DNA from 2 places in the Azonexus sp. GW821-FHT04F04 genome. Region 1 is predicted to be linked to the other one. Evidence: predicted binding sites of a transcription regulator. Region 1 holds the regulator's gene; the other holds the start of a gene.
What was found. Region 1 encodes sigma-54, which starts transcription at its own class of promoters, with help from an activator protein. Its sites were predicted from a motif close to TGGCACGCTTNCTGCTNA; they were not measured.

Region 1 (5,923 bases):
CACAAATGGCTGCTTCGTCACTCTGTCAGGGCGTCAGGAAGTTATGGTCCGGCGCCATGAAATTCAACTCGAAAGTCGTGGCCAGATCAGTTTTGGCAATTCCGGTAGCGATCCGCTGGCCGATATTGCCGAATTCGAGCACTTGTAAAAAAATCGGCCATCCGCAGATGGCCGACTATTCCCCGTACGGGTTGATTACTTGGCTGCAGCGTCGGCCGCGCACTTCTTCATAAAGCTGTTCTTGGCGGCACCAGCCAGTTTCTTTTCCTTGGCGGCGGTGGCACAAGCTTCGTTTTCCGGAGCAGCACCGGCGTCTCGGGTGCACTTCTTCATGAAGCTGTTTTTCGCGGCACCAGCCAGCTTTTTCTCGGCGGCCTGGGCAGCACAATCATCAGCGGCAAAAGCAGTGGTAGCAGCAAATGCGACAATCAACAGAGCAATCAATTTCTTCATTGGGAGTCCCCTCTATAAGGTTTGAAACGCCGATGTACTATCGGCCATTCATGCGTCATCGTCAAGCATCGTACGTTGCTGGCGATCCATGAAATCCTGCATGCTGTCGATCCCCCGCAACTGAAGAATCGTGTTGCGCACTGCCGCTTCGAGCAAGACTGCCAGATTGCGGCCAGCTGCCACGGGAATGACAACCTTGCGAATCGGAACGCCGAGCACTTCATGGGTTTGGGCATCGAGCGGTAAACGTGGCGCATCGGCTGCCGTCGACGTTCTTTGCAGGTGAACGATCAGCTTGAGTTTCATTTTCCGGCGCGAAGCCGTTTCGCCAAAGATTGTCCGGATATTGAGCAAGCCAAGCCCGCGCACCTCAAGAAAATCGCGCAGCATTCCGGGGCAGCGGCCTTCAATAGTGGTCGGCGCTATTCGGGCCATTTCGACAACATCATCGGCAACCAGCCCATGGCCCCGCGAAATAAGCTCCAGAGCCAACTCAGACTTGCCTACTCCGGAGTCGCCGGTAATCAGGACGCCCATCCCGAGAACATCCATGAAGACGCCGTGGAGGCTGACCGTATCGGCCAGGCGTGCTGACAGGTAAATGCGCAGCAGATCGATGATTGCCGAACACGGCTTGGGTGAAAAAATCAGCGGTGTCGTCAATTGGGTGCAGGTCTCGACCACCAATGGTGGTGGCGTCAGGCCATCCGCGACGATGACGGCTGGCGGTTGGGCCCCGAGCAGATCACTGAGCATCTGTGCGAAGCGACGCTCGCCAATGCGCATGGCCCACTCATATTCCGCCAGACCAAGGACCTGCAGACGCTCCGGATGAATAATATTGATGTGGCCAACCAGATCGGCACCGTAATTATTGGAGCCCTTGATCTCGATGCGGCGGTCAGCATGGGGGACGATATTCCAGCTCAACAGCAACTTTTCGCGGTTGTCCTCGTAAAGCTGAACCAGACTTACGTGACGCACGAACTAAACTCAGCCCTGAAAAAGGGCGACTACGGCGGCTGGATCAGCCGCGGCGTGCAATTTTTCGCGGAATGCCCGATCGGAAAAGTTCTGGGCCAACTCGGAAAGTATCTGCAGGTGCTGCTCGGTCGCTTGCTCGGGAACCAATAGCACGAAGAGCAGATCGACGGGTCGCCCGTCCGGCGAATCAAAAGGAACCGGTGTTGCCAGACGCAGAAAGGCGCCAACGGCTTGTTTCAGCCCCTTGATTCGACCATGGGGAATTGCTACACCCTGACCCAAGCCGGTGGAACCGAGCTTTTCGCGGGCGAACAAGCTATCGAAAATGATCGATCGGGCAAGACCAAGGCGATTTTCGAAAAGCATGCCTGCCTGTTCGAAGACCCGCTTCTTGCTGCTGGCCTCAAGATCGAGCAGAACCTGATCGGTTGATAGAAGGTTGGTTAGGGGGTTCATAGGGAAGGTTGGAAAAACAAAGGCCGCAGCCTGTTACGGTGCGGCCCGTTCAACGCTTATTCAGCGACGGAGTGCAGCCCCGGCTTGTCACCGCGATGGTGGTCCTGGACTTTTTGCTTGTACTTCTGAACCTGACGGTCCAGCTTGTCGAACAAGGCATCGATAGCGGCGTAGAGATCGTCACCGGACTCTTCAACGTGGATGTCCTTGCCAGGCACGTGAAGCGTGACTTCACCTTTCTGCTTGAGTTTCTCAACCGACAACACGACGCTGACGCCGGTTACCTTGTCGAAATGGCGGATCACGGGATCCAGCTTGTTCTCGACGTATTCGCGAAGTGCCGGGGTAACTTCAATGTGGTGACCACTAATCTGCAGATTCACTTTATTCTCCTCTCTCTACAGGGTCTTGCGTAAATTGACCGGTGGGATGTTGAGCGACTCGCGGTATTTTGCAACCGTCCGTCGGGCAACTACGATTCCCTGCTGGCCTAGTATTTCGGATAATTGACTATCCGACAAGGGCTTCTTGCCATCCTCGGCCGAGATCAATTGCTTGATCAGCGCCCGGATGGCCGTAGCAGAACAGGCACCACCGGTATCGGTGGAGACATGACTGCCGAAGAAGTATTTGAGTTCGAAGATGCCGCGCGGCGTCGCCATGTATTTCTGGCTGGTGACACGCGATACGGTCGACTCGTGCAAACCGAGAATGTCAGCGATTTCGCGCAAAACGAGCGGGCGCATGGCGACTTCTCCGTGTTCAAAGAATTGACGCTGACGGTCAACAATGGCCTGCGTAACACGATGAATTGTCTCAAAACGCTGCTGTACGTTCTTGATCAGCCAGCGAGCCTCCTGCAGCTGTGTCGACAGGTTGCCGTTACCACGTCGCTGCTTGGCAAGAATTTCGGCATAAAGACGGTTGATACGCAGGCGTGGGTAAGCGTCAGGATTGATGTACGCCGTCCACTTTCCCTTGAGCTTCTTCACAATCACGTCCGGCGTGATATAGCGCGCTTCAATCTGGGAAAAACGGGCGGCTGGCCGCGGGTTGAGGCTGGTAATCACAGCCTGTGCAGCCTTCAGCGACTCGTCGTCGCAACCAGTCAGACGGCGAATCTTGGTGAAATCACGGGCGGCCAGGAGTTCCAGATGCTTCTGGACGATAGTCAAAGCCAGATCCCGGACCTCATCGCCGCGCGGCAAGGCTTTTAGTTGCAGGGCCAGACATTCCTGCAAATTTCGGGCACCAATCCCGACCGGATCGAAATTCTGGATGTGATGCAGCGCGATTTCGAGCTCTTCGATTTCAATTTCGTACTCCGGCGGCAGCGTTTCCCAGAGCTCCTCCAGCGTAGCCGACAGATAGCCGTCGTCGTCGAGCGCCTCAATCAGGAAGCGCACCAGACTGCGGTCACGCTCCGAAACCTGGGTCATGCCCAATTGCCAGCCGAGGTGATCGCGCAGGCTGATCGTCGTGCCGTGCGTATCCTGTGAATCGCTGTCGTCGTCCTCATCCCGCCCGGCGCCGGTAAAGGTGCCGGCGTCAGCGGCCCAGCGGTCATCGTCGACATCAGAGGGAGCGGAAGGTACGTCCTGCTCGCGGTCGTCACGTGCATCACGCTCTTCGCGCTCGACCCTTTGTTCGCGTTCGCCTTCGGTGGTCTGCGGAGAATCAAATTGCTGAGCGCCGGAAAAAGCCTCGCCGCCCTGTTCGTCCTCGCGCTCGAGCATCGGATTCTCGAGCAAATATCGCTCGATTTCCTGCTGCATTTCGATCGTCGACAACTGCAGCAGTTTGATTGACTGCTGCAGCTGAGGAGTCAGCGCCAGATGTTGGGAGAGTTTTAGCTGGAGTGCCGGCTTCATTGGTTGGGGTCGGTTTCTATCTTCCGGTCAGAGCTTGAAGTGCTCGCCGAGATAAACCTTTCGTACGCTTTCATTATCAACGATTTCGTCCGGCCGTCCAGCCGCCAGAACGTTTCCGGCGTTGATAATGTACGCGTGGTCGCAAATACCCAGCGTCTCGCGGACATTGTGGTCGGTAATCAGGACGCCGATTCCGCGCTCCTTGAGGAAGCGGATAATTTTCTGAATTTCGAGCACGGCGATCGGATCGACGCCGGCAAACGGCTCGTCAAGCAGGATAAACCGTGGATTGGTCGCCAGGGCGCGGGCAATTTCAACGCGACGCCGCTCGCCACCGGACAGTGCCGAGGCATTGACGTGGCGGACGTGGCTGATATGCAGTTCGGCCAGCAACCCCTCAAGGCGATCGTTCAACTCGGCTTGCGGCAATTTGAGCAGCTCGAGGATGGCACGGATGTTTTCCTCGACATTGAGCTTGCGGAAAACCGAGGCTTCCTGCGGCAGATAGGACAGGCCAAGCCTCGCCCGGCTGTGCATCGGCAGGTGAGTCAGGCGATTGTCGTCGATATAGACTTCGCCGCCGTCAGCCGCGACCAGCCCGACGATCATGTAAAAACAGGTGGTCTTGCCGGCACCGTTCGGACCAAGCAGACCGACGACTTCACCGGACTTGACCTCGAAAGAGACGTCTTCGACGACTGTCCGCGCCTTGTAACGCTTCTTGAGATTGTGGGCCGAGAGTTTGGCTGCCGGCATGTTCATTCATCCACTCCCTGCATGGCCCGCCGAATGGCGTCGTTGGAAAAGCCACGATATTGCAGGAAACGCATCTGTTTGCCACGCTCCTCGGCGGTTTCCGGCGGTCGACCGAACTTTTTGGTCCAAATTACCCGGCAGCGTTCGGTTTCATCACCGGCTTCGGGCAGGGCCTTGGCGATGTCGGCATCGCTGACGCCTTGCTGGCGCAACTCCTGGCGCAGTCGCGCATCGCCGTAACGTCTTCCCCGCACTGCAACCCGTTGAGTAGCGTAGCGGCAATCGGAGAGCAGGCGTTCGGCCTGCAAGGTATCGAGCACTGCCGACAGCTCTTCCGCCGATTCGGCATGCGGAGCGAGCTTGGCCTGCAAGCCGGCCCGGCTGTAGTCACGCCGGGTCAGCAATTGCAGGGCGCGGACGCGCAAGTCAGGCATCCGCCGCAGCCGCCTTGGTCGGCTTGATGACGGTGGTGCTGGCCGCTTCGCGGATCTTCGCCTCGATTTCCTGGGCGATTTCCGGGTGCGACTTCAGGAATTCGCGGGAATTGTCCTTGCCCTGGCCGATCTTTTCGCCCTTGTAGGAGTACCAGGCGCCGGATTTTTCGACCAGCTTGTGGGAGACGCCCATTTCGACCACTTCGCCCTGACGGGAAATGCCTTCACCGTAGAGGATGTCGAAGATGGCTTCGCGGAAGGGCGGAGCGACCTTGTTCTTGACGACCTTGACCTTGGTTTCGCTGCCGATGACTTCGTCGCCCTTCTTGATCGCGCCGATGCGGCGGATGTCGAGGCGAACCGAAGCGTAGAACTTGAGCGCGTTGCCGCCGGTCGTCGTTTCCGGCGAACCGAACATGACGCCGATCTTCATGCGGATCTGGTTGATGAAAATGACCAGCGTGTTGGTCTTCTTGATGTTGGCAGTCAGCTTGCGCAGGGCCTGGCTCATCAGGCGGGCGTGCAGGCCGACCATCTGGTCGCCCATTTCGCCTTCGATTTCAGCGCGCGGGGTGAGGGCGGCGACCGAGTCGATGACGATGATGTCAACCGAACCGGAGCGAACCAGCATGTCGGCAATTTCAAGGGCTTGTTCGCCGGTATCCGGCTGCGAGATCAGCAGGTCGCCGACATTGACGCCAAGCTTCTGGGCGTATTGCGGATCGAGCGCGTGTTCGGCGTCGATGAAGGCAGCAACACCGCCGAGCTTCTGCATTTCGGCCACGACTTGCAGACAGAGCGTGGTCTTGCCGGAAGATTCCGGACCGTAGATTTCAACGACGCGACCGCGCGGCAGGCCACCGACGCCCAGCGCGATGTCCAAACCGAGCGAGCCGGTAGACACGACCTGAATGCCTTCGTCGATTTCGGCGTCGCCCATCTTCATGATGGAGCCTTTGCCGAATTGCT
Region 2 (5,923 bases), 460 kb from region 1:
GAAACAATGGATTTACGGAAATGGGTCATGGCTCACCTCGAAGGACAATGAACGCGAATCTATCCGACCCACTTATAACCACAAAGATGAAATGTGAATTTACTTATTCCAGCAAGCAAATTCACCTTGCACTCGTCAGCCCCCCATCCGCCGACAAGACTATTCGCCAACCATGCGAGGGGCTATGATTCGAGCTTCCTCACGCCGCCGAAAAAACAAGATGCGCGCTTCCCTGCCTATCGCTCTCCTCCTTTCCACAACGCTTACCGCCTGCGCCGCCTTCAAAGCCGAGATTCCGCCAAGCAAGCACATCTCGCAAAGCGGCCCGCTCAAAGTGCACCCCGGTCTGCTCGGCAAACCAGTGCCCGCCGAACTGCAGCCGGGCTCCAGCCTGCCCGCCACCAGCCCCGCCCCGCAGGCCGCCAGCGCGATGCCCGAAGCACCAATGAAAATGGATCCGGTCGGCCTGCGCACCCAGCGCAGCGTCTATTTCGACCTCAACAACGCCACCGTCAAAGCCGACTACGACCCGGCACTACGCGCCCACGCCAGCTATCTGGCCGAGCACCCCAAGGCGCGCGTGCGCATCGAAGGTAACGCCGACGAGCGCGGCAGCGCTGCTTACAATCACCAACTAGGCCTGAAGCGCGCCGAAAACGTGCGCGCCACGCTAGCCAGTCACGGCGCTCGAAAAAAACAAATCACCATCAAAACGCTGGGCGCCAGCAACCCGAAAAAGACCGGACACGACGAAGAGTCGTGGGCAGAGAATCGCCGCTCCGACGTCGTTTACGAGCGGGAAGAATAATCCTGCCCCGATAAACAAAAAGGCCTCGCAATCTGGCGAGGCCTTTTTGTTTCACAAATCGTATTATTTTTGCGTTTCAGTCTCGGCCCGCACCGGCCGATAGGCCAGCCATTCCGAAAACGGAATTTCTTCGACCCTGACCAGCCGCCTTTCCACGCTCTTGCGACGTTCACGCCAACCATCCGGCGGACCGAATTCGCGGGCGCGGCGATCATCACCCATTCGCTTCTCGTTCTTCACGACCATCGCACACCTCGCTTCGATCTCTTTCCGGGAATCACACTTCCCGTCACGAATTCAGGATATGGCGAGGCGAAAAAACAGTCAGTGAAGAAAATCACACCGACAAAAAAACGGCCCGATAAAACCGGGCCGCTTGATCCTGTCAGAACAAAATCACCAGTTCGGCTCACGCTCCGGCGTCGACGTAATCCGGTGGATGCTGAGGTCGGCACCTTCGTATTCCTCTTCCTGATCAAGGCGCAACCCCATGGTCGCCTTGAGGGTGCCATAGACCAGCGCACCGCCAATCAACGCGACCACGATGGCCATTGTCGTCATGATCAATTGCGGCATGAAGGCTATGCCACCCGCCCCGCCCAAGGCCTTGCTGCCAAAAATACCGGCCGCGATGCCGCCCCAGGCGCCGCACATGCCGTGCAGCGGCCAGACGCCGAGCACGTCGTCGATCTTCCAGCGGTTCTGCACCAAAGTGAACATCATGACGAACAGTCCGCCGGCCACGCCGCCGACAACCAGAGCACCAATCGGGTGCATCAGATCTGAACCGGCACAGACGGCGACCAAACCGGCCAGCGGGCCGTTGTGCAAAAAGCCCGGGTCGTTCTTGCCGGCGACGAGGGCGACCAGCGTGCCGCCGACCATCGCCATCAGCGAGTTCAAGGCGACCAGACCGGAAATCTTGTCGAGAGTCTGGGCACTCATCACATTGAAGCCGAACCAGCCGACAGTCAGGATCCATGCGCCAAGCGCCAGGAAAGGAATCGATGAAGGCGGGTGCGCCGAGATTCGGCCATCCTTGCTGTAGCGGCCGTAGCGCGCACCGAGCAGGACTACGGCCGGCAAGGCGATCCAGCCACCCATGGCATGGACGACGACGGAGCCGGCGAAGTCATGGAACTCCTCGCCGAACGTTGCCTTGAGCCAGGCCTGGACGCCGAAGGCCTGATTCCAGGCAATGCCTTCGAAGAAGGGATAGACAAAACCGACCAGCATGAAGGTGGCGATCAGTTGCGGGTTGAACTTGGCGCGTTCGGCGATGCCGCCGGAAATGATGGCCGGGATGGCCGCCGCGAAGGTGAGCAGGAAGAAGAACTTGGTCAGTTCGAAGCCGTTTTTCTCCATCAGCGTCTCGACACCGCTGAAGAAATTGACGCCGTACGCGATGCTGTAGCCGACGAAGAAGTAGGCCACGGTCGACACGCCAAAATCGGTCAGAATCTTGACCAGCGCATTGACCTGGTTCTTTTTGCGGACCGTGCCGACCTCAAGGAAGGCAAAACCCGCGTGCATGGCCAGCACCATGATGGCACCGAGCAGGATAAACAATACGTTGCTGCTGGATTGATACGTTTCCATGAACCACCCCAATCAAAGAATGGGGAGGCAGAAAGCAAGCACCATTCCAGTGCATCATTATTGTTACAAATCAGTGCATTACCAAATACCATAACAACTTATTTGCACCATGCGAGTGCAAACCAATAAGCCATCGCTCGATAACGGTGCATCGACGCCTTATTTCGGGGCGAGCTCCGGTGGCAACAGAACCCACAAACGGCCACTCTGTTTCATTCGCCCCGCCTGTTCGCCGGCGTCCTTGCCGAAGCCCCAGAAGAAGTCGGCGCGCACCGCCCCCTTGATTGCCCCGCCGGTATCCTGCGCCATGACCAGCCGGTTCATTGGCGTTGCCGTATTCGGCCGGGTGGTCGCCAGGAAGACCGGCGAACCGAGCGGCACCGAACGCGGATCGACGGCAATGCTGCGCTCGGCAGTGAGCGGTACGCCCAGGGCGCCGATCGGGCCGTCCTGACTGTTCGGCACTTCGCGGAAAAAGACATAGCTGGGGTTGGTGTTGAGCAGATTGTCGAGGCGTGACGGATTGGCCCGTGCCCAGGCCTGAATGCCCTGCATTGATGCTTCTTCCAGCTTCAGCTCGCCGCGTTCGACCAGCGCCTTGCCAATGGACTGGTAGGGATGCCCGTTCTGGTCGGCGTAATTGAGACGAACCACGCTGCCATCGGCCAGCCGCACGCGGCCGGAACCCTGAACTTGCAGGAAAAAGAGCTCGACGGCATCGTCGACGTAAAGCAGGGTTTTTCCGGGCAGTTTTTCGCCACGTGCCGCAATTTCGGCTCGCGACCAGTAGGGTACGACCTTGTTGCCCTCCAGCCGGCCACGCACGCGCTTGTCCTTCAGTTCAGGAAAGACGGCCGACAGGTCGATGGTCAGCAGATCATCCGGCACGCCGCGCACGGGCTGTTCGTAGCCTCTGCTGCGCGAGCGGCTGCCCTGGAGCAGGGGTTCGTAGTAGCCGGTGATCATGCCGCTGGTGGCGCCGTCACCGTTGGCAACCGCGTAGGGTTTCAGATGCTGCTCGAAGAAACGGCGTGGATCATGGCCGGGCTTGCCATCCGCTGCCCGCGCCAGATCGCAGACGCGCTTCCAGCCGGCCCCATTCGGCTTGCTGCCAACACCGCGGCATGACTGCAGGAAGGCTGGCCAGGCAGCGGCCACATCGTCAGCGACCCAGCCGGGCAGATCGCCCCAGCCAGCGGGCTGAAACGAGCGCGTGAATACGGGAGGGGTTGTTGGCACAGGCGTCGAAGCGGCGGGCACTACTGCCGGGCAGACTGCACAGGCCGGGCACGGAGCGCAGGCAGCCGGAGCAACGCTGGGCGGCACGGTCGAACAGCCGGCCAGCAGGGTGAGAAATAAAAGGGCTGCCGTTTGGATTTTTCGCATGGGTTTCGCTAGAGTTCGCAATTTGCCGCGAAGTATACCTGTCACCATGCCCAACACTCCCTCACTGGAACGTCTGCTCGCCCGCACCGAAGCGGTACTGGCCCGCTTCGAAGCCTCCCTGCCGCCGCTCCAGCAAGCGCCAGACTGGCAATCCGCCGTCGCTTTCCGCTGGCGCAAGAGCAACGGCCGGGGCTGGCTGCAGGCGGTGCGCCACCCGCACCCGATCCGCCTGTCCGATCTCGAGAACATCGACGACCAGAAGGAGCGCATCACCGCCAACACGCGCCAGTTCGTCGCTGGCAAGACCGCCAACAACGTGCTGCTGACCGGCACGCGCGGCTCCGGCAAGTCGTCGTTGGTCAAGGCCGTGCTCAATGAATACTCGGCCAAGGGCCTGCGTCTGATCGAGGTGGACAAGGAGGATCTGGTCGACCTGGCCGACATCGTCGATCTTCTCGACGGTCGACCGGAAAAATTCATCATTTTTTGCGACGACCTGTCCTTCGAGGCCGGCGAGACGGCGTACAAGGCGCTCAAATCGGTGCTTGACGGATCGATCGCCGCGCCGCCCGACAACGTGCTGATCTACGCCACGTCGAATCGCCGCCACCTGATGCCGGAATATTTTTCCGAGAACCTCGAAACGCATCGCGTCGACGACGAGATTCATCCCGGCGAAACCACCGAGGAAAAAATCTCGCTGTCCGAGCGTTTCGGCCTGTGGATCTCCTTCTACCCGTTCAGCCAGGACGACTATCTGGCCATTGCCAATCACTGGGCGCGCCAGCTCGGCGTCAGCGAAGATGTCATCGCCGCCAGCGAGCGTGAGGCGCTGAACTGGGCACTGAGCCGCGGCTCGCGTTCCGGGCGCGTCGCCTGGCAATTCGCCCGCGACCTGGCCGGGCGCCAGAAAACTTCGCGAAAGAAGAGCAAGTGAGCAAGATCGTCGAAGTCGCCGCCGCCGTCATGTTACGGGCCGACGGCCGCGAATTCCTGCTCGCCCAGCGCCCTGAGGGCAAGGTTTACGCCGGCTACTGGGAATTCCCCGGCGGCAAGGTCGAGCCCGGCGAGAGCGTCCGCGACGCGCTCATCCGCGAATTGCAGGAAGAACTTGGCATCACCGTCACCGCCTGCTCGCCGTGGCTGACCCGGCAATTCACCTACCCGCACGCCACCGTGCGCCTGAATTTCTGGCGGGTCACGGCGTGGGACGGCGAAATCGGCATCACGGCGCCGCTCGAGCACTCAGCCGTCGAATGGCAACGGACGGGCGAAGCAGCCACCGTCACCCCCATCCTGCCGGCCAACGATCCGATCCTCAAAGCCCTGTCGCTGCCGACCACGATGGCAATCACCAACGCCGAGGCCGAGGGCACGGAACGCCAGCTGGAACGGCTGGAAGAGGCGCTCAAGGCCGGGCTGCGGCTGATCCAGGTGCGCGACAAGGGCTGGCCTCGCGCGCAGCGTCTGTGGCTGGCCGAAGCCGTCTGCCGGCTGGCGCACGACCATGGCGCGCTGGTCGTCATCAATGACGACGAAGACATCGCCCGCCAGGTCGGCGCCGACGGCATCCATCTGTCGTCGATCAAGCTGGCCGCCTGCACACAGCGCCCCGATTTCACGTGGGTCGGCGCCTCCTGCCACACGGCGCCGGAAGTTGCCCGCGCCGGGGAACTCGGCCTCGACTACGCGCTGCTCAGCCCGGTGCTGGCAACGCCCAGCCATCCAGAAACATCGGGTCTCGGCTGGCCGGAATTTGCCAGACAGGTGGCCGGCAACACGCTGCCGGTGCTGGCGCTGGGCGGCATGAAGCCGGAGATGCTGGCGAAAGCGCAGGAGCACGGCGCCCACGGCATTGCTCTGATGCGCGGATGGTAGGCTGCGCCGTCAGGGGATTTCAATTTTGGGCAAAAATTCCGGTTGACCGTGGAAGTCGCCGGATGGCCGAAATCAGCGCGTCGGCTGATCCGAAAAGTCGAGGCCGGGCGTCCCGGCCTCTTCATCGCTGACCGCACCGCCGATGCGATAGGAATCGCTGGCCCAGCAACCGAGATCAATCTGTTTGCAACGTTCGGAACAGAACGGGCGCCACGGATTTTCGGGGGCCCAGATGGCGTCTTCGCCACATTG

Region 2: the regulator sigma-54 is predicted to act here: its motif matches at 2,439-2,456, upstream of AC07TV_RS03010 (ammonium transporter).

The regions. Positions count from the first base shown of each region.
Region 1 covers NZ_JBWKSX010000001.1:158,746-164,668, reverse strand. Annotated here, with positions in the region: gene AC07TV_RS00790 (FHA domain-containing protein) at 1-148, shown strand, start outside; gene AC07TV_RS00785 (hypothetical protein) at 196-453, opposite strand; gene hprK (HPr(Ser) kinase/phosphatase) at 502-1,437, opposite strand; gene ptsN (PTS IIA-like nitrogen regulatory protein PtsN) at 1,447-1,893, opposite strand; gene hpf (ribosome hibernation-promoting factor, HPF/YfiA family) at 1,950-2,276, opposite strand; gene AC07TV_RS00765 (RNA polymerase factor sigma-54) at 2,292-3,764, opposite strand; gene lptB (LPS export ABC transporter ATP-binding protein) at 3,792-4,526, opposite strand; gene recX (recombination regulator RecX) at 4,523-4,954, opposite strand; gene recA (recombinase RecA) at 4,947-5,923, opposite strand, start outside.
Region 2 covers NZ_JBWKSX010000001.1:616,960-622,882, reverse strand. Annotated here, with positions in the region: gene AC07TV_RS03025 (sulfate ABC transporter substrate-binding protein) at 1-29, opposite strand, end outside; gene AC07TV_RS03020 (OmpA family protein) at 221-808, shown strand; gene AC07TV_RS03015 (hypothetical protein) at 872-1,030, opposite strand; gene AC07TV_RS03010 (ammonium transporter) at 1,205-2,407, opposite strand; gene mltA (murein transglycosylase A) at 2,567-3,793, opposite strand; gene AC07TV_RS03000 (ATP-binding protein) at 3,840-4,730, shown strand; gene AC07TV_RS02995 (Nudix family hydrolase) at 4,727-5,671, shown strand; gene AC07TV_RS02990 (DNA gyrase inhibitor YacG) at 5,744-5,923, opposite strand, start outside.